One region of the Raoultella sp. genome, then DNA from elsewhere that is predicted to be linked to it. Evidence: predicted binding sites of a transcription regulator. Region 1 holds the regulator's gene; each other region holds the start of a gene.

Region 1 (7,978 bases):
GAGCCAGGCTAACCAGTTGGGGGCGATGGGCGATCCCGAACCCCTTGAGCGGATCTTTCGCAAAGTGGTAAGCGAAGCGTGAGAATCTGAGTAGAATAGCCCGGTTTTATTCTTTCCGGAGCCGCTATGATCCTGCTTATCGACAACTATGATTCTTTCACCTGGAACTTGTACCAGTACTTCTGTGAACTGGGGGCGGAAGTGCTGGTCAGGCGTAATGATGAGCTTACGCTTGAGGAGATAGCTGCGTTGATGCCGGAGAAAATCGTGATCTCTCCCGGACCTTGTACGCCGAATGAGTCAGGTATTTCGCTGGCGGTGATTGCACATTATGCCGGTCAAATTCCTCTGCTAGGCGTTTGCCTTGGCCATCAGGCTATCGCCCAGGTCTTTGGCGCCACTATCGTCCGTGCGGCGAAAGTGATGCACGGCAAGACTTCACCCATCTATCATAACGGGCAGGGGGTCTTTCAGGGGCTGAATAATCCGCTGACCGTCACTCGCTACCACTCTCTGCTGATTGATCCTGCGACCCTTCCCGAATGCTTTGAGGTAACGGCCCGCAGCGAAAGTGGTGAGATTATGGCGATTCGTCATCGGGAATGGGATCTCGAAGGGGTACAGTTCCACCCGGAGAGTATTCTTAGCGAGCAGGGACATCAGCTGCTGGCAAACTTTCTCAATCGGTGATTTGTTGTTGCCATTGAGTGATTTTTTATGCATATTTTGTGAGTAGATTATCAAAATAACGATCGCATAACGAAGAAGGATGGCATGACATGGCAACTGAGCAAGCGGTAATTACCCGCGCCACATTCGATGAAGTTATTCTGCCGATTTATGCACCTGCAGAATTCATCCCGGTTAAAGGTAAAGGTAGCCGCGTATGGGATCAGCAGGGCAAAGAGTACGTTGATTTCGCGGGCGGGATTGCGGTGACGGCGTTAGGTCATTGTCATCCGTCTCTGGTCGCGGCGCTGCATGAGCAGGGCGAAACCTTGTGGCATACCAGCAACGTCTTTACCAACGAGCCTGCGCTGCATCTGGGTCGCAAGCTGGTGGACGCCACCTTCGCCGAGCGTGTGGTGTTCATGAACTCGGGCACCGAAGCGAATGAAACGGCGTTCAAGCTGGCGCGCCACTATACAATTACCCGTCACAGCCCGTATAAGACCAAAATCATCGCCTTCCACAATGCCTTCCACGGCCGTTCGCTGTTCACGGTATCGGTGGGCGGGCAGCCAAAATATTCTGACGGTTTCGGCCCGAAACCGGCAGACATTATCCACGTGCCGTTTAACGATCTGCATGCGGTTAAAGCGGTAATGGACGATCATACTTGTGCGGTGGTCGTAGAGCCGATTCAGGGAGAAGGCGGAGTGATGGCGGCGACGCCGGAGTTTCTGAAAGGACTACGCGAACTGTGCGATGAGCATCAGGCGCTGCTGGTCTTTGATGAAGTTCAGTGTGGAATGGGGCGGACCGGTTCTCTGTTTGCATACATGCACTACGGCGTGACGCCGGATATTCTTACCAGTGCCAAAGCGCTGGGCGGTGGCTTCCCGATCAGCGCTGTACTGACCACCAACGATATTGCCAGCGCATTCCACGCCGGTTCCCACGGTTCGACCTACGGCGGTAACCCTCTGGCCTGCGCCGTTGCCGGGGCAGCATTTGATCTGATCAATACCCCGGAGGTGCTGGAGGGAGTGAATGCGAAGCGCGCGCTGTTTGTACAGCATCTCCAGCAAATTGACGCGCAGTTTGACCTGTTCAGCGATATCCGCGGTATGGGGCTGTTGATTGGCGCGGAGCTGAAGCCGCAGCATAAAGGCCGGGCTCGCGATTTTCTTTATTCCGCGGCAGATGCGGGGGTGATGGTGCTTAATGCCGGGCCGGATGTAATGCGCTTTGTACCTTCGCTGGTTATTGAAGAGAAGGATATTGCCGAAGGCATGGCTCGCTTTGCGCAGGCGGTACAGCAGGTGCTTAGCGCTTAATTGCGCGTAACCAGATGCCGTGATGCGGGCGCTGACGCCATGCCACCGAGGAGATGGTGTGCATGGTGTTCAGATGATCAAGGATCCGCTGCAGATGTTGCTCCATCGTACTTAACGGGCCACGGCTCACCTCCACATCCTGCGACTCCATAATATTCACATCGCCAGCGCTGCCGGGACCGTCGGTATCCAGCCGCTGCTGGCAACGCTGGAGCGCAACCTCACAAGATTCCAGATAGCGTCGGGCCAGTTCCGGCGTTAGCATCGTATGCTCGCGGGCCAGCGTGGTCATCGCGTTGATATGCTCAACAATAAACTGGCTGTGGGTGACCCATAGCTTCATATCATCAAGATAATGTGTGTTAAACCCGGGTTCCTGCATGGCCTGATTCAGCGAGTTATACAGTGAGTTATGTGCCTGGTTGACACGCATCCGGCGATAGGCCAGCGCCGGGGCTTGATGATCGTCGCTGAGAATCAGCCTGATCGCCTCCTGATCGGCTTCCAGCGCGTCGTGAGCATTCTTGCGCAGTAGCCCGCTTTGCCATTGCGGCCATAGCCAGACCATACCGCCAAACGCAATAAGGCAGCCAATAAGCGTATCGATAAGTCTGGCGACAATATACTGCTCGCCATTTAGCGTCAGAAGCTGCAGGGTATACACCGCCGTCACGGTAAAGCCAACCATCGCCCAGCCGTAATGTTTGCGAATAATCAGGTAACTCAGCAGCGTGACGACCAGCATCGCCGAGAGTGTATAACCCTCCGGGACGTGAAAGTGCAATGCCAGGCCGGCGATGGCCAGACCGGCAAGAGTCCCTGCCGCCCGATGGACAATACGTACCCGTGTCGCGCCGTAGCCGTTTTGGGTCACAAAAAGCACCGTCATCAGGATCCAGTAAGGCTTGGGTAGGTTCAGGGTGCTTCCCATCAGGCTCGCGGCCGTTAACATCACGCAGATACGTGCGGCGTTACGTAACGCCGGCGATTTCCACGAGAGATAGTTCTTTAGCGCGGGCAGCAACGGCAGACGGCGCTCTTTATCCGCCATCAGATCGCGAGCATACAGCGGGCGCTGGGTGCGCAGTACCCGGGCTATTCGGCTGAAGTGCCAGGCGCAGAACTGCCCTACCGGGTTGTCGGGATGCTGCCAGGCAATTTTCTCTAGCGCGCCGATTTGCTTATCCATGTGGAAGCGTTGCGGATAGCGGTGGTAGAGAATGTCATCAGCCAGTACCCTCAGGCGGGCGGCAACGGTTTGTGCGTTCCAGCGGATCACCGCCTCGGCATGGCTGCGCTCAACCAGTTTTTGCACTTCTTCGGGTTGGTGCAGGCTGACGGAGATATGTTCCTGTAAATCCAGCGCCATCTGAAACGCTCGCAGCAGGCGCTTGTGGTCATTGCGCTGGTTCGCCGCCAGCATATGCATCTGCTGGTAGCATTGGGTGATCAGGTCCACCACCTTCTGCTGGCGCGTGAGCAACGGCGGCAGAGAAGTGCTGGGATCGATATGCTGGGTCAACAGGCTGTATTTGGCTTCGCAATAGTTAGCCAGCTCCCGATAGAGCAGGCTCAGCGATTCACGCAACGGCTGCTCGCGCCATAGCCAAAACCAGAACCAGTTAAACAGGCCGTACCACAGCGTCCCGAGGGCGTAGATCAGCAGGGGTTCCCAGACGGGCATGTTTCCGGCAAGGCTCAGGGTAAAGATAGCGGCAATTAACGAAGCGGGCAGAAGCCTGGCATGCAGAGAGCTGATCTCCGCCGTTACGCCGAGCAGCAGCGCCAGGCCGCTGAGGATCAAGGGCAGCGGGATATCCTGCTGAAGAAGAAGCTGGACGACCAGGCTACAGCCGGCAAACAGCGAACCGCCAATAATCAGACGTTTAAAAAAGCGTTTATGCGGTGTATCCAGACCGGCGACGTTACAGCAGGCGGGCACTAGCGAGAACAGCAGACCTTGCTGTAAGTGACCGAGGAGGAAGCCGATTGCGACAGGCAAACACAACACCAGCGTTTGCCGCAGTGCATAGTTGACTTCCGGGTGGTAAATCAGCCTGCGCCACATAGAGGGGAAACAAAAACGGCGTATTGCGGGCGCAACACGCCGTTTCATCGACTTAACGCGTACCGTATACGACGATAGTTTTGCCGTGTGCGGAGATCAGGTTCTGATCTTCCAGCATCTTCAGGATACGGCCAACGGTTTCGCGGGAACAACCCACGATCTGACCGATTTCCTGGCGGGTAATTTTAATTTGCATACCATCAGGATGGGTCATCGCATCCGGCTGTTTTGCCAGGTTCAACAACGTCTGAGCGATGCGCCCGGTGACGTCGAGGAAGGCAAGGTTACCCACTTTTTCTGAGGTCACCTGCAGACGGCGAGCCATCTGCGATGACAAGCGCATCAGGATATCCGGGTTAACCTGAATGAGCTGACGGAATTTTTTGTAGGAGATTTCGGCCACTTCACATGCGGTTTTCGCACGTACCCAGGCGCTACGCTCCTGGCCTTCTTCAAACAAGCCTAATTCACCGATGAAATCGCCCTGGTTGAGGTAAGAGAGGATCATCTCTTTACCTTCTTCATCCTTGATGAGCACAGCCACAGAGCCTTTGACGATGTAGTACAACGTTTCTGCTTTTTCACCCTGGTGGATCAGCGTGCTTTTAGATGGGTACTTATGAATGTGGCAATGAGACAAGAACCATTCGAGGGTAGGGTCTGTTTGCGGTTTGCCAAGCACCATGCGCGGTTATCCTCTGTTATAAGCTATCTCCGGGTGCCGACACTACACGGCATCCGGGCATGCAATCGTATTGTTTCCCTATGCCTGGGAAACGGGCTGGTGATTTTTCTTCAGCCTGTAATGTGAACTCCTCTGCATACATGCAGTACATCAATGTAATACTGTAGCATCCTGACTGTTTTAGCATAGCTTTTGCCGCATGTCTCCTGGTGTCTCGCTTCAGCATGATGCAGGTCGCCTTCCGTTGCGAGAATTGTTATGTACGCGTAATCTGTCAGGAAAATTGCAACCTTGGAGTTAAATTTTATGCAAGCTCGTGTGAAATGGGTTGAAGGGTTAACCTTCATCGGAGAGTCCGCATCAGGTCACCAGATTCTGATGGACGGCAACTCCGGAGATAAAGCGCCAAGCCCAATGGAGATGGTGCTGATGGCGGCGGGCGGATGCAGCGCGATCGATGTCGTGTCTATTTTGCAGAAAGGTCGCCACGACGTGACTAACTGTGAAGTCAAGCTGACGTCTGAACGTCGGGAAGAGGCGCCGCGCCTGTTTACCCATATCAATATGCATTTTATCGTGACTGGCAAGGAGCTGAAAGAGGCTGCCGTTTCCCGCGCGGTGGATCTGTCGGCGGAGAAATACTGCTCGGTGGCACTGATGCTGCAAAAAGCGGTGAATATCACCCACTCATTTGAGGTAGTGGAGGCGTAATGCCCAGATACCCGGTGGCACGCTGCTTACCGGGTTGACACCGCTCGTCGCGCCACCCGGTCATTTAAATCGCTTTACCTTCCATCAAGCGCTCCACCAGCGGCGTCATGATGAGCTCCATCGCCAGCCCCATTTTCCCGCCCGGCACCACCAGCGTATTGATATGCGAGATAAACGAGCCCTGCAGCATCGCCAGCAGCCAGGGAAAATCGATATCCCGCAGGTTGCGGAAGTGGATCACCACAAAGCTTTCATCCAATGACGGGATGCCCTTTGCGGCAAACGGGTTGGAGGTGTCGACAGTGGGGACGCGCTGGAAGTTGATATGGGTACGCGAAAACTGCGGCGTGATGAAATTGATATAGTCTTCCATTGAACGGACAACGGAATCCATCACCGCTTCACGAGAGTGGCCTCGTTCGCTGGTATCGCGGATGAGCTTCTGAATCCATTCCAGGTTGACGATAGGCACCACGCCGACCAGCAGGTCGACATTCTGCGCGACGTTATATTGCGGCGTGACAACCCCGCCGTGCAGCCCTTCATAAAACAGGACATCGGTCGGCTCCGGTAGCGGTTGCCACGGCGTGAAGGTGCCCGGCACCTGATTCCACGGCACCGCTTCATCATAGGTATGCAGATATTTGCGCGACTGGCCGCTACCGTTACGCCCATACTCAAGGAAGGTGTTTTCCAGCAGTCCGAAGTCGTTGGCTTCCGGGCCGAAGTAGCTGATGTGTTTTCCCTGATCGCGCGCTTTGCGGATCGCCATGTCCATTTCCGGGCGGGTATATCGATGGAAGCTGTCGCCTTCCACCTCAGCAGCACGCAGGTTTAGCTGAGCGAAAATTTTACGAAAGGCGAGGCTGGTGGTCGTGGTTCCCGCGCCGCTGGAGCCCGTGACGGCAATCACCGGATGTTTGGCAGACATAACAACTCCCAGAGTAAACGATGTGTGGCGCCGCCTTAGCCGTGAAACTGCTTGCGGGGCATGATGTTGACCGTCTCGTGCAGTTCTGACCACACCAGTACGGCTTCTCCGCTTTTCAATTGTTGTTTGACGTCGGCGACTTTATCCGCCAGCGAGCGTTCATGTTCACCATAATCGGTGCCTTCACGCAACACAAAGCTTTCGATTAGGTTATCCAGCGTTTCGGGATCCAAATCGTGCCAGGGAATCATCATTTTTGTGCTCCTAACCAACGGGTTAACCAGTCCGGAATACGCCTTTCCAGCCACATTTCTGGCTTGCGCAGCGTACCGCCGACGAACCCGACGTGTCCGCCATTTTCTGTCAACTGATACTCGACGTTTGCCGGGAGCTGTTCTTGCGGCGGAATGGAGTGGTGGTCCATAAAAGGATCGTCCTTCGCATGAATGATCAGCGTCGGTTTAGTAATGTCGCTGAGTCGCGGCATGGCGCTGCACTGGCGATAGTAGTCGAGTGCATCCGCAAACCCGTGAATCCTGGCAGTGATCATATCGTCAAATTCGCGGATGCGGCGCATGCCTTTGAGCTGGCGCAGATCGACCGGGAGCGAACCGGGATAGGCTTTCAGCTTACGCGCAGCGTTGGCCTTTAACAGATTGAGCAGATATCGTTGATAGACCCGGGAAAAGCCCTTGTCCATATGATAGCTGCAGGCTTCGAGCATGAACGGGGCCGAGACGATAACCGCAGCATCCAGCGGGACATTATCGCCTTCTTTGGCCAGCAGGCAGCCCAGCATATTCCCGCCCAGCGAATAGCCGACGGCGGCGGTTGGCGCCGCACCCCATTCGCGTTGTAGCCAGTGCAGGAACCAGCTGCCATCTTCGGTTTCACCCGAGTGATAGATGCGGTTATTACGGTTGGGTTCGCCGCTACAGCCGCGGAAATGCATTACCACGCCCAGCCAGCCGCGCTGCATGGCCGCATGGATAAGACCGTGAGCATAGGGGCTGTGCAGGCTGCCCTCCAGTCCGTGGAACACGACCAGTCGCGGTTTGTGTTGCGCCCCGGCGGGGTCTTCACTCCACGCCAGATCGACAAAATCACCGTCCGGGAGTTCAAGGCGCTGCCAGTGCGGCGTGAATCCCAGCTTACGGCGAATCAGACGCGGCAACATGGTCTGCAGATGACGATTGCCCACACCGCGCATAGGGTGGAATTCGCGCGAGTCGTCTTCGGGGGGCGTCATTTCTGTGGGGGTGATTTCAACCATAGCACCAGAGCAGTTAATCATCTTATAAAACATTATACCGCGCATGAAGTGCGCAGGTTATCCAATATGTGGTCTTGCGGCCTGTGCTATAGGTTACACGAAATTGCAGCCGGATGATGACTGCTTGCGGGGTAAGGATGAGCCGCTGCCCGCGAAGGCTGTAAGGGGAAACAGCCACTGCCTGGTGCGAATGGCTGTGAGGCTGGCTCAAAACATGCTGTTGCCACTGGCGGTTTTTTCCGGAACCGTCTGAATAACATCCCAGTGCTCAACGATCTTGTTATGCGCATCGAGGCGGAAAATATCGATA
Region 2 (7,978 bases), on a different contig from region 1:
GACGAGTGCCGGGAGGTAGCGCGAGCAGCCGCTCCGGCAGCGCGATAGTCAGCGGTTGCTCCTCCCGCTCACCGGAGGCGGTCAGCGTCGCCACATACGTTCCCTGACGGCTGCGCTGCAGGTAGCCTTCCATGGTCAGTTGCTCCAACGCGCCGTTAATCGTATTACGCGACAGATTTATCCGCGTCGCGATAATTCGTGACCCCGGTAGCCGGCTACCGCCTGCCAGCGCCCCCTGCAAAATCGCCTCGCGCAGCGCGCGATACAGCGTATGCTGAAGGGTTTCATGACCTCGCCGGGATAAGGCGTGTTCCAGTAGTGTAAAGAAGGCATCATCAGGAATATTCATCGCGGCTCCTCGTGGCACCATCAAAACATACCTCTATGGTCCTTTTTATGGAACCAGTAAAACTTTAGTCTCACTCCATTCCCCCAGACAAGGAGCCCCCAATGCCTCAATATAATTCGTTCGGACAGCCTGTTGGTCAGGCCCTGCCCGACTGGCAGCCGCGTCCGTTTCCGGAACGCCAAATTCTACAGGGACGTTACTGCCGCCTGGAGCCGCTGACTCCCGCTCACGCCAGCGCGCTCTTTGCCGCGCATCAACTGGCCCCGGATACCCGGAGCTGGACGTGGTTATTGCGCGAACCGGACAACTGCGTTGAGACATTCAGCGCCTGGATAGCCAGCGTGGAAAAGCTCGGCGATCCTCTCCATTTCGCCGTGGTGGATGAACGGACCCAGCAGCCCATCGGCTCCCTGGCACTGATGCGTATCGATGCCCCAAATGGCGTGATTGAAGTCGGGCACGTGCACTTCTCACCGCTGCTCAGCCGGACCGCAATGGCGACGGAAGCCCAATGGCTACTGATGCACTATGTTTTCGATACCCTCGGCTATCGCCGCTATGAGTGGAAATGTAATAGCCTGAACGAGCCTTCGCGCCGGGCGGCGCAACGGTTGGGATTTCACTTTGAGGGGCGCTTTCGTCAGGCGTTAGTGATAAAGGGCCACAACCGCGATACCGACTGGTTTTCGATAATCGACAGCGAGTGGCCGATGATTGATAAGGCGATGCAGCGATGGCTGGACAGTGGGAACTTTAGCCCCGATGGTCAGCAGCGTGCCACGCTGGAGAGCTTCCGCACGTCGACAGACTAGCGTCTCTTCTTGCGTCCCTGTACGGCTTTAAAGCGAGGATTGCTTTTGCAGATAACGTACAGCCGCCCTTTGCGTTTCACAATCTGACAGTCCGGGTGGCGCTGTTTCGCACTGCGCAACGAGTTAAGTACCTGCATCCTTAGTTCCTTTTAGCATCAATAAAGCCGCCGAAGCGCTGGCGGAAACGTGCAGTGCTGCCTTCGCTGTTGAGGGCTTTCTGCTTACCGGTGTAATACGGGTGCGATTTAGACGACACATCGAGGGTGACATAAGGATAGGTCTCCCCATCCAGCTCAATCACGCGCTCGGTCTTGATTGTCGATCCCACTTTAAAATATTCATTCACGCTGGTGTCATGGAACACGACAGTACGGTAATGCGGATGGATATTGTCTTTCATGATAATCTCGTCATATATGTTATAACATAACAATTAGGTTACGCCGCTCAAAGACAAAGATCAACCATGAAAAGCAAAGGGATGAAAAGTCGAGCGGCGCGAACCGCCCATGAGAGATTAAGAATTCAGTTGATGGGCAAGCGCACGCAGCTGTTCTGCAATCGCCTGCAGGTCTTTCCCCTGCTCCGTTCTTGGCCCGGTGGAATGACGCACGACCAGCCGTGCAGGCAGGATTGAAGAGGTACGCGAGATTTCGCCATCGCCGCTATCAAGAATACGACGTAAGGCCTCTTTCCCCTGCAAATCGAGATCCAGCGACACGGTCGTCAGCGCCGGGTAGAAGAACGAGCTTTCATAGGTATCATCGTAGCCAATTACCGATTTCTCACCGGGAATCGGGACCTGATGCTGATGAAACGCACTCAGTACCCCCAGCGCCATCTGATCATTCCCCACCAGCACTGCCGTAAATTTCGGCGTCTCACGCAACATCTGCAGCGCGCCCGCATAGCCGCTTTGCGCGTCCCAGTTACCACGAATCACCGTCACCGGCTGCAGACCATACCCTGCCAGCGTCTCTATCCAGCTCTTCAGGCGCAATGTTGCCGAGACGGAGCTTTCCGGCCCGGCCAGCAGCGCAATCTCCCGATGGCCCATCTCATACAGATATTTGACGCTCGCGCGGGTGCCATCAGCCGGATTAAACGAAACGTTGAACACGGAGCTGTAGGGATCGACATCGAGAAAGAGACAAACGATATCATCGTTATCAGCCGCGATTTTCTGGGCCTGTTCGGTCTCCAGCGGCACGTTGATAATGACCTTATCAACCAGCTGAGACTTCAGCTCATTGATGGATTCCTGAATACTTTGATTGACGCTCTCATCGATCATAGAGATTAACACCTGATAACCTTCCACGTTCGCATAGCGTTTTACCGCTGCGGCGACCTGAGAAGGTGCGTGCAACGACAGTGAAATCGTCACCAGACCAACGGTCCGACTTTGCTTGCCCACCAGCTGTTGGGCCAGGCGGTTAGGGACATATCGCAATAGCTCAATGGATTTCTCCACCTTACGACGCGTGGCCTCGGATACATTAGCAGATTTATTGAGTACCCTGGACACGGTCTGATAGGAGACGCCTGCATGACGCGCGACATCTTCTAAGGTTGCGCTTTTCGACTTCATGGTCCGGTTCCTTACTGTTGTTATCCCTGAATTGTAACAGGGGCTATTTAAAAAAACGCGCTCCGCAACGTTTTCCTGCTCGAATATGACAATAAAAGTATTACGCTCACAATACATCAAATTGTGAATTGACTCACTGACCGTAACAAATCACGCCACTTTATTTGCACTAAATCACACTATCGCGATCATTAAATTGCCTGGAGTTACGTTTAGGCATTTCATGACACCGTGAATGTGAACGTAATACAAAACAATAAGAGGATAGACATGAACACTACGCTGCGCACAGTATCTGTTGCGTTGGCCGCCGCGCTGATTTCACCATCCGTGCTTGCGGCTTCCGCCTCTGTTCCTGGAATCGATTTTCATGGTTATATGCGTGCCGGAGTTGGGGTCTCCGGAGATGGCAGTCTGGCCGAATGGCAAAAAAACAAAATTGGTCGTCTGGGTAACGAATCCGATACCTATGGCGAACTGGAGCTGGGTTCTGAGGTATACAAAAAGGACGACGTCAGCTTCTATCTCGATAGCATGGTCAGCATGGTCTCTGACGGTTCTAACGATAACGAAACCACCCTCAATGACGATGCGCAGTTTGGCCTGCGTCAGTTGAACCTGCAAATTAAAGGCCTGATCCCAGGCGATCCTAATGCGGTAATTTGGGGCGGCAAGCGCTACTACCAGCGCCACGATCTGCACATCATCGATACCAAATACTGGAACATCTCCGGTTCCGGTGCCGGGATCGAAAACTATACCTTTGGCCCAGGCGCCGTTTCACTTGCCTGGATCCGCGGTGACGCAAACGATGTTGATTACCGCGTCGATGGCGACAGCAACGTCAATATCAACTATGTCGATCTGCGCTATGCGGGCTGGAAACCATGGTCCGGCGCCTGGACCGAATTTGGTATCGACTACGCAATGCCTAACACCACCAAAAAACAGGATAGCTACGGCGGGCTGTACGATGCCGATAACGGTGTGATGCTAACCAGTGAAATCAGCCAGGATATGCTGGGCGGTTACAACAAGCTGGTTCTGCAGTATGCGAATAAAGGGCTGGCGCAGAACATGGTCTCCCAGGGCGGCGGTTGGTACGACATGTGGAACTACGTCAACGATGCCACCGGCTATCGCGTAATCAACACCGGTCTGATTCCGATCACCGACAAATTCTCAATTAACCATGTGCTAACCTGGGGCTCCGCCGACGACATCACCGACTACACCAACAAAACGCGCCTACTCTCTCTGGTCGCACGCGGACAGTATCAGTTCACCGAGTATGTCCGTTTGATTGGCGAAGTCGGCGGTTTCTACCAGAAAGACAGCTATAAGAACAATACCGACTACAAACAAGCCGGCGAGAAATACACCATTGCGCTGGGTCTGGCCGATGGCCCGGACTTTATGTCTCGCCCGGAATTACGTATTTTTGCCTCCTATCTCAATGATTCCGAGAATGGCAAACCGTTTGAAGATAAAACCGCCAGCAATACATGGAACTTCGGTGTCCAGGTCGAAGCCTGGTGGTAAGAGTCATCTTGTTATCTGAACATATTTTATCTCCAGCTGTAAGGTCGTAATTACCCTCCGGTAATGATTATTGCCATTATTTTCTTTGTCTTATTTTCGGGATAACTCAATATTGAGTTATCCCTTTTTATTTATTATCTTTATTTACGGCTGGTAAAGTGCTCGTCCAGGAGTTGACGCAGGGCGTCAGACTGCTTGCCAAAAATAGCGTGCACCTGTTGCCCAAGAATAATCACGCCCAGCGCCCCTTGCTGCTGTAACGCCTGAGAATCGACGATGGCCAGATTATTAACTGTGACCCGCAAACGCGTAATACAGGCATCGACATTAACCATATTTTCTTCCCCACCAAACGCCTGAATTAAATACTGTAGCTGTTGCTTTTCAATATCGCTTAACGGGACTGGTTGGCGAGGTTGAGCGAAATAATGCAGAAAGGATTTTAAACTGACCATCATGCACTCCTGATAATATCAAGGTAAAAAAAAGCCTGCTCGCAGGAGCAGGCTCGGATAACGCGGTGTTTACGCTTTACGACTGAGAATACGGCAGTCCCACGCCGTTAAGGTCAACGGCGCACTCATGACCGCGCCGGATAAACTGTCCTGATAGCCCTGCGGCAGGCTTACGCTGTGCTGCTGTGAGCTGTAGTTTTGCAAGAAAACATAGGTCGTTTCACCATCGGTGCGTGCCGTAGCGACCACGCCCGGCGGAAGCTCACTCTCGAACGCCCGTGGTAAAGCCAGTTCCCGGCTGATGACCGCGAAGAAATCGCGCTGGAAAGCCAGGTCGTTGCGTGAGGCGACATGCCAGGCTTTCCCCTTGCCGAAATGATTTACGGTAACCGCCGGGCGGCCAGCGTAGAAATCGTCACGATAGGTTGCCAGTGGCCGGGCGTTTTCGGCATGAATCAGCTCGCACAGATGGCGTACCTGATACGGCCCCTGTAACCCGCCTTCATTGCCTGCCAGACCCTGCACCAGATTCCGCTCGCCGTCATTCAGGCAATCAATCTCCTCCGCCCAAATGCCCAGCAGGTTACGTAGCGGTCCTGGGAATCCGCCAGAATGGCAAAGGTCGGACTCATTAACGATACCTGTCCAGTAGGTGGTCACCAGATGCCCCCCGCTGGCGACAAACGCTTCGGCGCGCGCGGCAAACCCGTCGCGAACCATATACAGCATCGGAGCGATGACCAGCTGGTAGGCACTCAGATCGCCATCGGCATCAATGATATCGACCGCAATGCCCTGTTCCCAGAATGGCCGGTAGTGTTCATTAACGGTATTTTCATACTCCATACCGAGATTACGCGGGCCCTGCGCATCATCCAGCGCCCAGCGGTTTTGCTGGTCAAAAATAATCGCCACTTTGGCATCGGTGCGACAACCAACCACGCCCGGCAGCCGACTGAGCATGTCTCCCAGCTGGCTTACTTCACGGCCGACGCGGGTATCCAGGTGACCAACATGATCAATGACCGCACCATGGAATTTCTCCACCGAACCACGGCTCTTACGCCACTGGAAGTACTGAACCGAATCTGCACCGTGGGCGACAGCCTGCAGCGAGGAGAGAATATGCATCCCCGGTTTTTTCAATTTACTGGTCGGCTGCCAGTTGGTGACACTTGGCGTTGACTCCATCAGCACGAACGGCTTGCCGCCCTTCAGGCTGCGCATCATGTCGTGGTACATCGCGGTATAGCAGGCCAGCGCGGTTTCATCTTTATCGCGATGCCACATCGGGTAGCTGTCCCAGGAGATAAAGTCCAGCTCCTGCGCCAGCTGCCAGTAGTCGTAATCGTAGAAATACTCCATGAAGTTGGTCGTCACCGGCAGATCGGCATTCGCCGCCTTCAGCGGGGCAATCTCATGGCGGCAAAAGTCCGTGACCTGCGCCGTATTAAAGCGGCGCCAGTCGAGGTTCAGCCCGTGAATGGACACTTCGCCCTGCGGCGCCGGCGATTCTATCTGTGACCAGTCGCTGTAGGTGTGACTCCAGAAGGTGCTCCACCAGGCGTGATTAAGATTTTCCAGCGTTTGATAGCGCGCTTTCAGCCAGTCGCGAAACCGCGCCTGACAGCGTTCACAATGGCAATCTCCGCCATATTCATTGGAAATATGCCAGCCGAGAACCGCCGGATGCTGCGCGTAGCGTTCCGCCAGCAGACTGTTGATTTTAAATACCTTCTCCCGGTAAACCGGTGACGTCATACAGTGGTTGTGCCGCCCGCCATGCAGCGCCGGTACCCGGTCGCGCCCCACTCGCAGCACCTGCGGATAGGCCAGTGACATCCAGGCCGGACGCGCGCCGCTTGGCGTAGCCAGAAATACGTGAATACCCGCGGCATACAGCTTATCCAGAATGCTATCCAGCCAGCCAAATTCAAATACGCCTTCCTGAGGTTCAAGTTTGGCCCAGCTGAAAATCCCTACCGACATGACGTTGCATTTAGCCTGCTGCATCATGGCAATATCTTGATCGATAATACCGGGATAATTATCCCACTGTTCCGGGTTATAGTCAGCGCCATGCAATAATACATTGACCTTCGGACTCAAAGGCGCAAATTTATTCATAATAAACATCCTGAAGTGTAAAACTTAACGATTAATTAAAGACTTTCGCTGAAGGTAATACTTTCCCCTGGCAATCAAACAACGCTTGATTTTCTCGGGCATTACCCTGTTTCCATTCATCGTGGATATATTTCATTCCCGCCGGCGTGGCCCAGGTATTTCCCGGCACGGCAATCCAGGTGGGTTCCCAATAAAAAATGCCTTTTCCGCGCTGGCCAGGAACATCAGCAACCGCCTGCATTAAATCGTGAATATAATTATATTGCCCCTGTACCGTGGCCGGATAACCGCCCGCTTTTTCTTCTTTGGCCTGGAAACTGTTTTCCGCGTTGTCACAATTTTCCAGGGTATAGGCATAGGCGGCCTCCACGACTATCACATCTTTGTTATAGCGTTTGCTGATATCATCCATATTCGCTTTCAGCGCGCTAATCGGGCCGTTCCAGTAGGTGTACATCGACAGGCCGATGATGTCGTACGGCACGTTGCGTTTGCTGATTTCATCACACCACCAGCGGAAAGTATCGTTCTTAGTGCCTTCAGCCAGATGAAGCATGATCTTCACCTGCTCACCATTCTTCAGATTCTCTTTCAGACCGTCGATTGCTGCATTCAGCAGGCCAGCCAGACGGTCAAATTCGCCGCCACCCTGCCCCCAGCTTTTGCCTTCCGGCCACAGCATGCCACCGTTAATCTCATTGCCAATCTGCACCATATCCGGCAGAACGCCTTCCTGCTTAAAGCGGGCGATGGTGTCACGGGTGTAGTCGTGAATGGTCGTTTTCAGCTGCGGGTAATCCATTTTTTCCCAGGCTTTCGGCTTGAATTGTTTACCCGGGTCGGTCCAGAAATCGCTGTAGTGGAAATCCAGCAGCAGCTTCATGCCCTGTGCTTTTGCCCGCTTCGCCAGCGCCAGCGTCGCCGCCAGATCGTTATCACCGCCGCCGTAGCCCTGACCCTGCGCATCTTTCGGGTCAACCCACAGGCGCAGGCGGACATAGTTCACGCCATCGGCTCGCAAAATGGCGATCGGATCCTGCAGTTGGTTGTTGTGGTTATAAAACTTTGCCCCATGCTTTTCCGCATCCAGCAGCGTGGAGAT
Region 3 (7,978 bases), on a different contig from region 1:
TTTGTTGCAGGTCGTCATTTTTTGCTGCTGGGGCGTCGGTGTTTTTTCCGCGGCATTCACCGCCGTCACAAAGATAAGACCAAAAAGCAGGGTCACCAACAATGTTATTTTCATCACACCATCCTTTTGTCAGTCAATCTCTGTAAGTCTGGTCGCTGATGGGAAAAAAACCAGCCGATGGCAACAATTCACCATCGGCACCGGCTTAATTCAGACCCAGCGCAGCTTTCATGGTGTAGAACAGATCGGTCTGATCGGTTAACCCCACCACGTTTGCGGCATGCGGACCGTAGGCGGCAATGCGCAACTGCGTGCCGGTATGTTCCATCGACTCCTCTTCCGAGTTGCCGTAGCTGATGACCATCACCGAGCCGTCTTTGGTTGTCAGTGCCTGTGTCAGGCCGGGAGCTTTGGAATCGGCCGGAATAATCTGGCTGGCGTGCGCGTGATCAGCAGTGACAACAACCAGTGTATTCCCCTCTTTTTTGGCAAACGCCAGCGCTTTTTGTACCGCTTCATCAAGGTCGACGGTTTCGCCAATCTGACCGCACGGATTCGCCGCATGATCCTGTTTATCGATGGAAGCGCCTTCAACCTGCAGGAAGAATCCTTTCTCGTTGCTGCTCAGAAGCCCGATCGCTTTCTCGGTCATCTGCGCCAGCGTCGGCACGGAAGCGTCACGTTTGCTGTTCGGGGTGCAGGTTATCGCTGGCTTATCAATATTCCCGTGGTAAGAGGCTTTCGGTCCTTCCCAACGTACCGGCATGTTGCCGTCGGCGAAAAGGCCCAGCAGCGGTTTACCCTGGTTGGCTTCGCTGACCACGGCCAGCGAGCTGGCATCGGTGACAATTTGGTAGCCGCGGGCAATGGCCTGCTCATGTAGCGTTTTGCCCTGCCATTCGCCTGCCATCGCGGTTTCCGCAAATGTTTTTGCTCCGCCGCCTAAGGTTACGTCAGCACGGGCATTCAGCAGTTGCTCGGTAATTGAGCCTTTCCCCCCCTTTTCCAGGGCGTTGCCGGGACATTTTTCGCTGGTGACGCTCGGGCCGTAGCATTTGCGTGACGTCACATGTGCGACCAGCGCCGCTGGCGTAGCATCCTGCAGCTCTGCCGTGGAGACGTTGCCGGTGGCAAACCCTGCGGCTTTTGCCAGTTCGAGAATGGTCTGATGATCTTTTTCATGAATATCGACCCCCAGCGCACCGTTATAACTTTTTACGCCGGTCGTCCAGGCGGTGGCGGACGCGGCGGAATCGGTCACGTAATCCGGTTTACCGGTTTTCTTATCCAGAGAATAGTGCGTGTACTGGCCGGTCAGCGGCAGCGCATCAATGCCCTTAAAGAAACCGCCAGCCCCTTCGGCATAATTGCGCGCAGCTGTAATTTCAGAATCGCCCATCCCGTCGCCAATCAGCAAAATAATATTTTTGGCGGGTTTGTTGATTAACGAGGCCTGCAGCATGGCAGTTTGATCGCCGCTTAAACGGCGCGCGCCGCCGGGCGTCGTGATATCGCCCTGAGCGGCACGATTTTCCAGAACCGGGGCAACCGCAGTTTCTGCATGAATAACCGGGGAACCCAGCAGAGGTAACAGGGCAATAAAGAGGGCTTTGAATTTCACTTTTGTCGTCTCCATGTAAAAAATACTTAAAAAACAAAACGAGGGAGACTTTATAAAAGCGAGATGACAGTAAAATGACAGCATCCATGTCCTGTCAAAAGAACTAATTACGCGGATGCCGTAACAGCTTTTTTATATATTGCTGCAGCAGTTGGGCGTCGCGATCGTCCACCAGCGGGCCGGGACTTGCCTGCTCAATAGCGTGCTCAATATCGTTAATTAATGCCTGCTGCGCATCCTGCGCCATATGGCGAAGCAGAGCCGTCACGACAACTTCCAGCGCCTCAACCTGCACCGTCAGTTCTTTTGCTTCTTCCTCCTTTTGCGCCAGCTTTACCAGTAATTCAGCAATGAGATTCTTCACAGCACTGTATCCTTATGCAGGTTCCATTATTTGCTAGTTATGTCATACATTAGCCATCAGATACCAGTATTATTTTTTAAAAATGATCGCTTATCTCGCAATATAATAAGCGAAACGTTTTGCTCATTCGCCGACCACCACCAGGAATAAACTCAAGGCGGGCATAATATGTTGCATAACTAAATTCAATAGATAATCATAAAAAGAATATTGCTATTGCGGTAATAATTATAACGTATCGCCATAATAGATCTGATAGGCCAAATCCACGCTATCTGGCGCATCTTTACCCACCAGACGGGCTATCAGGATTTCACTCGCCGTTTTACCGATGTCATAACGAGGAGTAATGACGCTGGCGATTTTTTGCAGCCGCGCGCGGCCAATCTCCAGCCCGTGGAAGCCGGCAATCGCTATCTCCTGCGGCACCACAATCCCCTGCGCCTGACACTCCAGCAGCACGCCGACCGCCAGATCGTCATTGGTACAAAAAATCGCGTCAATATCCGGATGCGACTGCTGCATTTGCAGGAACATCTGGCGGCCCAGTGCCACCGAGGAGATGGTGCGCGGCGTGAGGTGATACGCCTTCAGGCCACAGGCCGCTACCGCTTGCTCTGTCCCGCGGAAACGGCTCAGATCGCGGGGATCGTCCATTGAACCAAAAAAGGCGATTTTTCGTTTGCCGCTTTCGAGAAACGCATGGGCCATATCCCAACCGGCTTTCTCGTTATCAAAACCCACCTGGATATCGAGCGGCTGCCCGCCGATATCCATCAGCTCCGCCACCGGGATCCCGCTGGCGCGGACATACTGGATCATGCGGTCGGTGTGCTGCTTACCGGTCAGAATCAGCCCGTCGATGTTGTAGGAGAGCAAATTGAGCACTTCGCGCTCTTCACGTTGCGGATCGTAGCCGTAGTTGGCGATCAGGGTCTGATACTGGTGCGCGGAAGTGACGGATTCAATGCCGGCGAGCACATCGGCGAAAATCTGGTTACGGAAGGAGGGAATCAGCACGCCGATGGTTTTGCTGCGGGCATTGAGCAGGATTTCCGGCGCCCGGTTAGGAATATAGTTGTTCTCTTCCATGACCTTAGCGATCAATTCACGGCTGCGCTGCGATACCTGACTCGGGTCTCGTAAATAACGGCTGACCGTCATTTTATTAAGACCGGCCAGGTTCGCGATATCCTGTAATGTCATCCGGTTGTTTTTCATCGGGTTCTCTGCGACAAACGACTCATATGCTCGCAGAGAACCTTACCACAGCCGCTTCTATTCTGTTAACCCGCAAGCTTTTTTGTCGTCGTCAGCGCGGCAGTGCTGGCGTCGTTGGCCCGCACGTTGTACATCAGCACCACCGATGCCAGCAGCGCGATGGCCATAAAGGTGTACGACGCGCCAGGCCCGCCCATGATGCCATTGAGATACCCCACCAGCCAGGCGCCAAGGAAAGCGCCGAGCGCGCCAAAGCTATTAATTAACCCCATCGACACCCCCGATACGTTGCGCGGTAGCAGCTCCGGGATCAGCGCGAAGAAGGGCCCATAGGGCGCATACATACAGGCGGCGGCAATAACCAGCAGCCCGTAGGAGAACCAGAAAGACTGATTGCCTATCATCCAGGAACCGAAGAACGCCACGGCGGCAATCAGCAACAGCGGCCAGATGAACAGTTTACGATTCTGGAATTTATCCGACAGCCAGGAGACCGTCAGCATCAGACAAATCGCCGCCAGATACGGCACCGCCGCCAGCCAGCCTACCGCCACGATATCCATCTGCGCGGCATTTTTCAGAATCGACGGCATCCACATCATGAAGCCATAAACCCCGATACTCCACAGCGCATGGACGGCGCAAAGCATAATCACATTTCGTGAACGCAGCGCCTCGCCATAGTTACGCACCGGTTTGATATGGCTCTGTTCGCTATCCATCGCCTGTTGTAGAACCTGTTTCTCTTGCGCAGTCAGCCAGGAGACTTCCGACGGTTTATCGCGCACCAGAATCCACCAGCAGATAGCCCATAGCACCGCCGGAATGCCTTCGATAATAAACATTTCCCGCCAGCCCCAGGACTGAATCAGGTAGCCGGAGACAATCGACATCCACAATACCGTCACCGGGTTGCCAAGAATCAGGAAGGTATTAGCGCGTGAACGCTCGGTTTTGGTAAACCAGTTGCTGATATAAATCAGCATCGCCGGCATCACCGCCGCCTCAACTACCCCGAGAGTAAAGCGAATAACCATTAACATCGGAATATTGCTGACAAAACCGGTAGCCGCTGCGCAAAAACCCCATAATACCAGGCTGAAGAAAATCATTTTTCGCACGCTGCGTTTTACGGCGTATATCGCACCGGGAACCTGGAAAAAGAAATAACCCAGGAAGAATAGAGCGCCAATAAGCGATGCCGTTCCTTTGGTGATGCCTAAATCATTTTCTATACCGGCAGCAGCGGCAAAACCATAATTCGCACGATCGAGATACGCCAGACTATAGGTAATAAAAATCACAGGCATTAAATACCACCAGCGACGCGCTGGTAATTTCGCGAGCATTTGCATATGCCATCCTCAGATAAAATTCATAATCAAGCGGGAGTCATTATTTTATATATTCGTCAGCGTCTGGCGGCCCGGCTGCGACCGCTAAAAAGGTGACGTACGGCTCAAACGGCGGCGAGCATCCCGCCATCAACAAACAATACATGTCCATTGACAAAATTGGCCGCCGGGGAGGCCAGATAGACCGCGGCGCCAATTAATTCTTCTGGTTTTCCCCAGCGCGCAGCCGGGGTTCTTTGATAGAGCCAGGCAGAAAATTCCTGATCATTAACTAATGCTGCGGTCATTTCAGTCGCAAAATAACCTGGCGCAATACCATTCACCTGAATATTATATTCTGCCAGTTCCACACACATGCCACGGGTTAGCATTTTGACCGCCCCTTTCGTCGCGGCATACGGTGTAATGGTTTTACGACCTAATTCACTCTGCATTGAACAAATATTAATTATTTTCCCCGAGCGACGCGTCATCATATATTTGGCCACCTGCTGTGAAACAAGGAAAACGCCTTTCTGGTTAACCTCAATAACCTGGTCCCACTCTTCCTCAGGAAATTCGGTGAAGGGGTAACGACGCTGGATCCCGGCGTTGTTCATCAGAATATCAATCGCCCCGATCTGCGCCTCAATTCGCGCAATGGCCTGTGCAACCTCGACGCTGCGGGTGACATCAAAGGCTACGCCCGTCGCGTGATAGCCCTGCGCGCGCAGCGCCTGGGCCGCGCTGTCTGCTTTCTGCTGTGTGCGGTCATTGATAATCACCTCGGCCCCATACTCCGCCAGGCCTTCCGCCAGCAGATAGCCAATCCCCCTGGCGGATCCGGTGATCAGCGCGCGCTTGCCGGATAAATCGAATAAATTTTTCATAAAAAATCTTTTCCATGTACTGTTATGCGTAACTGTATACGCGTAACAGTTGTATTTTAAAGAGGGAAAAGAAGAGAAATGATTAATTTGTGATCAGGACGACATTTGTAGGAAGCGGAGATCTGAGGGCGGCATTCACGCTCGGGCGTCAATGCCGGGGGAAAGAGGCTAGGCGGTGGTACGGCGACTGCGTTGCAGCATCACGGCCAGTTGCCAAAGGTTAATCAGCACGATAACCGCGGTGGCAATAAAGACCCAGCGAAAACCGGCCATTGCCGATACCGAAGCGCCAATCAGCGGCCCGACCACATTGCCCAGGTACATAAACGACTGGTTATAACCGAAAATACGTCCGGTCACCTTATCACTGCTGTATTTGAGCAGCAGAGTCTGCACCGCTGGCAGCATTGCGCCGTCGGCAAAGCCCAGCAGGAAACGCAAAATGCCCAGCTGCAGCGGGGTGGTGACGAACGACATGGCGAAAAACATCACCACCGCGCAGCACAAGGTGGCCAGCAAGATGCGCGAGGTGCCGATGCGATCGCCAAGTTTGCCTAAACGCGGCGCGGAGATCAGCGCGGAAACCCCAGGCACGGCGGCAATCATCCCGGCGAGAAAGGCGATATTGCTGCTGTCCGGCGCCATTGATTTGATAAACAACGCCAGTATGGGACCGATAGAGCCATTGCACAGCTGAATGACCAGGGTTGTGAAAAACAGGCTAATCACCAGCCCCGGATAAGGCAGCGACGCCAGCACTTCCCTGCCGCTTAAGCGATCGGCCTTGCTGGTCTGCGGCCGGACGCTCTCTTTAATCAGAAATAGCGTGACGAGAAAACTGACCGTCAGCAGAATCGCGGTGATAAAAAAGACCGCCCGCAGCCCAACATGATCGGCCAGGAAGCCGCCCAGCAGCGGTCCGCCGATAACGCCGCTGATTTGCGCCGTCGAAAGCGTACTGAGCGCCCAGCCGCTGCGTTCCCGTGGCACCTGAGAAGCCACCAGCGCCATCGCGTTCGGAATATAGCCTGAGGTCAACCCCATCACCGCACGCAGGATAAACAGTTGCCAGACGTTGGTGGCGAAGGCCTGAAGCAGAATGGCAATCGCCATACCCAGGGAGGCGCGCAGCAGCATCAGCTTACGCCCTTTGCGATCGGCCAGACTGCCCCACATCGGTGAGACAATAGCCGACACAAGGAAGGTGACGCTGAACGTCAGCCCCGACCACATCGATAACGCCTCATGAGACGTCACGCCGAGCTGGGAAACATAAAGCGGCAAAAAAGGCAGAATTTGACTGATCGCCAGGCCGGTGAAAAAGCAACCAAACCAGACGGAGATGAGATTGACCTTCCAGGATTCCATAACTACACGTATTCATTAATTTTTTGTGAATTATTACCTAGCTTAGCAATTTCCACTCATCGCCGTATTACCAGAGATGCGCTGACCCGGAGTTTAGTGTTTTATCGCTCGATAATTTTTTTTGTCGAACATTATCAGGATTAACTACCGCACCCTCAGCGTGTTCTGCTGACCTGCAGGACGCCGGGAGCGGCAATCGAACAGCTTTTAGCCTGCCGCTTTCCAGGAGCAACATTCTGGCAGCCATGCGCACATTGCGCATGCTATGTTATGTGCTTTGTTGTTATCAGGATGGAAGTTGAAATGGCTAAGATGAGGGTTGGGATCGTTTTTGGCGGTAAGTCGGCAGAACATGAAGTGTCGCTGCAATCGGCGAAAAATATCGTTGAAGCAATTGATAAAACACGCTTTGATGTCGTTCTGCTCGGCATTGATAAACAGGGACTCTGGCATATCAACGATGCCGGTAACTATCTGTTAAACGCGCAGGATCCTGCCCGTATCGCCCTGCGTCCTTCCGACATCACCCTGGCGCAAATCCCTGGCCGTAACGCACAACAGTTGATCAACGCTGACAGCGGCCAACCGCTGGCCGCCATCGACGTGATTTTCCCGATTGTCCACGGCACCCTCGGGGAAGACGGCTCGCTGCAGGGTATGCTGCGTATGGCTAACCTGCCCTTCGTCGGTTCCGACGTCCTCGGATCCGCCGCCTGCATGGACAAAGACGTCACCAAGCGCCTGCTGCGTGATGCCGGACTGGCGATTGCCCCGTTCATTACCCTGACCCGCGCCAATCGCCAACAGTTCAGCTTTACGCAGGTGAAAGACAAACTCGGCCTGCCGCTGTTTGTCAAACCGGCCAACCAGGGTTCTTCGGTAGGCGTCAGCAAGGTCAACACCGAAGAGCAGTACCAGCAGGCGATCGCATTAGCCTTTGAATTCGACCATAAAGTGGTGGTGGAAAAAGGGATTAAAGGACGGGAAATTGAGTGTGCGGTGCTGGGGAACGATCATCCTCAGGCCAGTACCTGCGGCGAAATCGTCCTTAACAGCGAGTTCTACGCCTACGATACCAAGTATATCGACGATCAGGGGGCGAAAGTGGTGGTTCCTGCGGCCATTGCCAGCGATATCAACGATAAAATCCGCGATATTGCTATTCGAGCCTACCAGACGC

Evidence for each region. The regulator CRP, encoded in region 1, controls carbon source genes, mostly activating them, when cyclic AMP is high. The targets are predictions, from matches to a motif close to ATGTGANNNNNNTCACAT.
Region 2: ACZAHD_RS03400 (maltoporin) is a predicted target of CRP. The motif match lies at 2,915-2,932, and genes of this name have one in related genera.
Region 3: idnO (gluconate 5-dehydrogenase) is a predicted target of CRP. The motif match lies at 5,518-5,535, and genes of this name have one in related genera.

The regions. Positions count from the first base shown of each region.
Region 1 covers NZ_JBCNNS010000048.1:8,609-16,586, forward strand. Annotated here, with positions in the region: gene ACZAHD_RS10780 (putative adenosine monophosphate-protein transferase Fic) at 1-82, shown strand, start outside; gene pabA (aminodeoxychorismate synthase component 2) at 127-690, shown strand; gene argD (bifunctional acetylornithine/succinyldiaminopimelate transaminase) at 780-2,000, shown strand; gene ACZAHD_RS10795 (YccS/YhfK family putative transporter) at 1,990-4,068, opposite strand; gene crp (cAMP-activated global transcriptional regulator CRP) at 4,121-4,753, opposite strand; gene ACZAHD_RS10805 (OsmC family protein) at 5,060-5,464, shown strand; gene ACZAHD_RS10810 (phosphoribulokinase) at 5,529-6,395, opposite strand; gene ACZAHD_RS10815 (YheU family protein) at 6,431-6,649, opposite strand; gene ACZAHD_RS10820 (hydrolase) at 6,646-7,668, opposite strand; gene ACZAHD_RS10825 (nuclear transport factor 2 family protein) at 7,876-7,978, opposite strand, start outside.
Region 2 covers NZ_JBCNNS010000012.1:34,826-42,803, reverse strand. Annotated here, with positions in the region: gene pdxR (MocR-like pyridoxine biosynthesis transcription factor PdxR) at 1-349, opposite strand, end outside; gene ACZAHD_RS03420 (GNAT family N-acetyltransferase) at 451-1,161, shown strand; gene ykgO (type B 50S ribosomal protein L36) at 1,158-1,298, opposite strand; gene ACZAHD_RS03410 (type B 50S ribosomal protein L31) at 1,301-1,561, opposite strand; gene ACZAHD_RS03405 (LacI family DNA-binding transcriptional regulator) at 1,679-2,752, opposite strand; gene ACZAHD_RS03400 (maltoporin) at 3,023-4,294, shown strand; gene ACZAHD_RS03395 (glucose PTS transporter subunit EIIB) at 4,435-4,749, opposite strand; gene ACZAHD_RS03390 (beta-galactosidase) at 4,819-6,876, opposite strand; gene ACZAHD_RS03385 (glycoside hydrolase family 53 protein) at 6,908-7,978, opposite strand, start outside.
Region 3 covers NZ_JBCNNS010000091.1:1,215-9,192, forward strand. Annotated here, with positions in the region: gene psiF (phosphate starvation-inducible protein PsiF) at 1-114, opposite strand, end outside; gene phoA (alkaline phosphatase) at 206-1,636, opposite strand; gene iraP (anti-adapter protein IraP) at 1,725-1,985, opposite strand; gene idnR (DNA-binding transcriptional regulator IdnR) at 2,214-3,206, opposite strand; gene ACZAHD_RS15735 (MFS transporter) at 3,272-4,561, opposite strand; gene idnO (gluconate 5-dehydrogenase) at 4,666-5,430, opposite strand; gene ACZAHD_RS15745 (multidrug efflux MFS transporter) at 5,599-6,798, opposite strand; gene ddlA (D-alanine--D-alanine ligase) at 7,102-7,978, shown strand, end outside.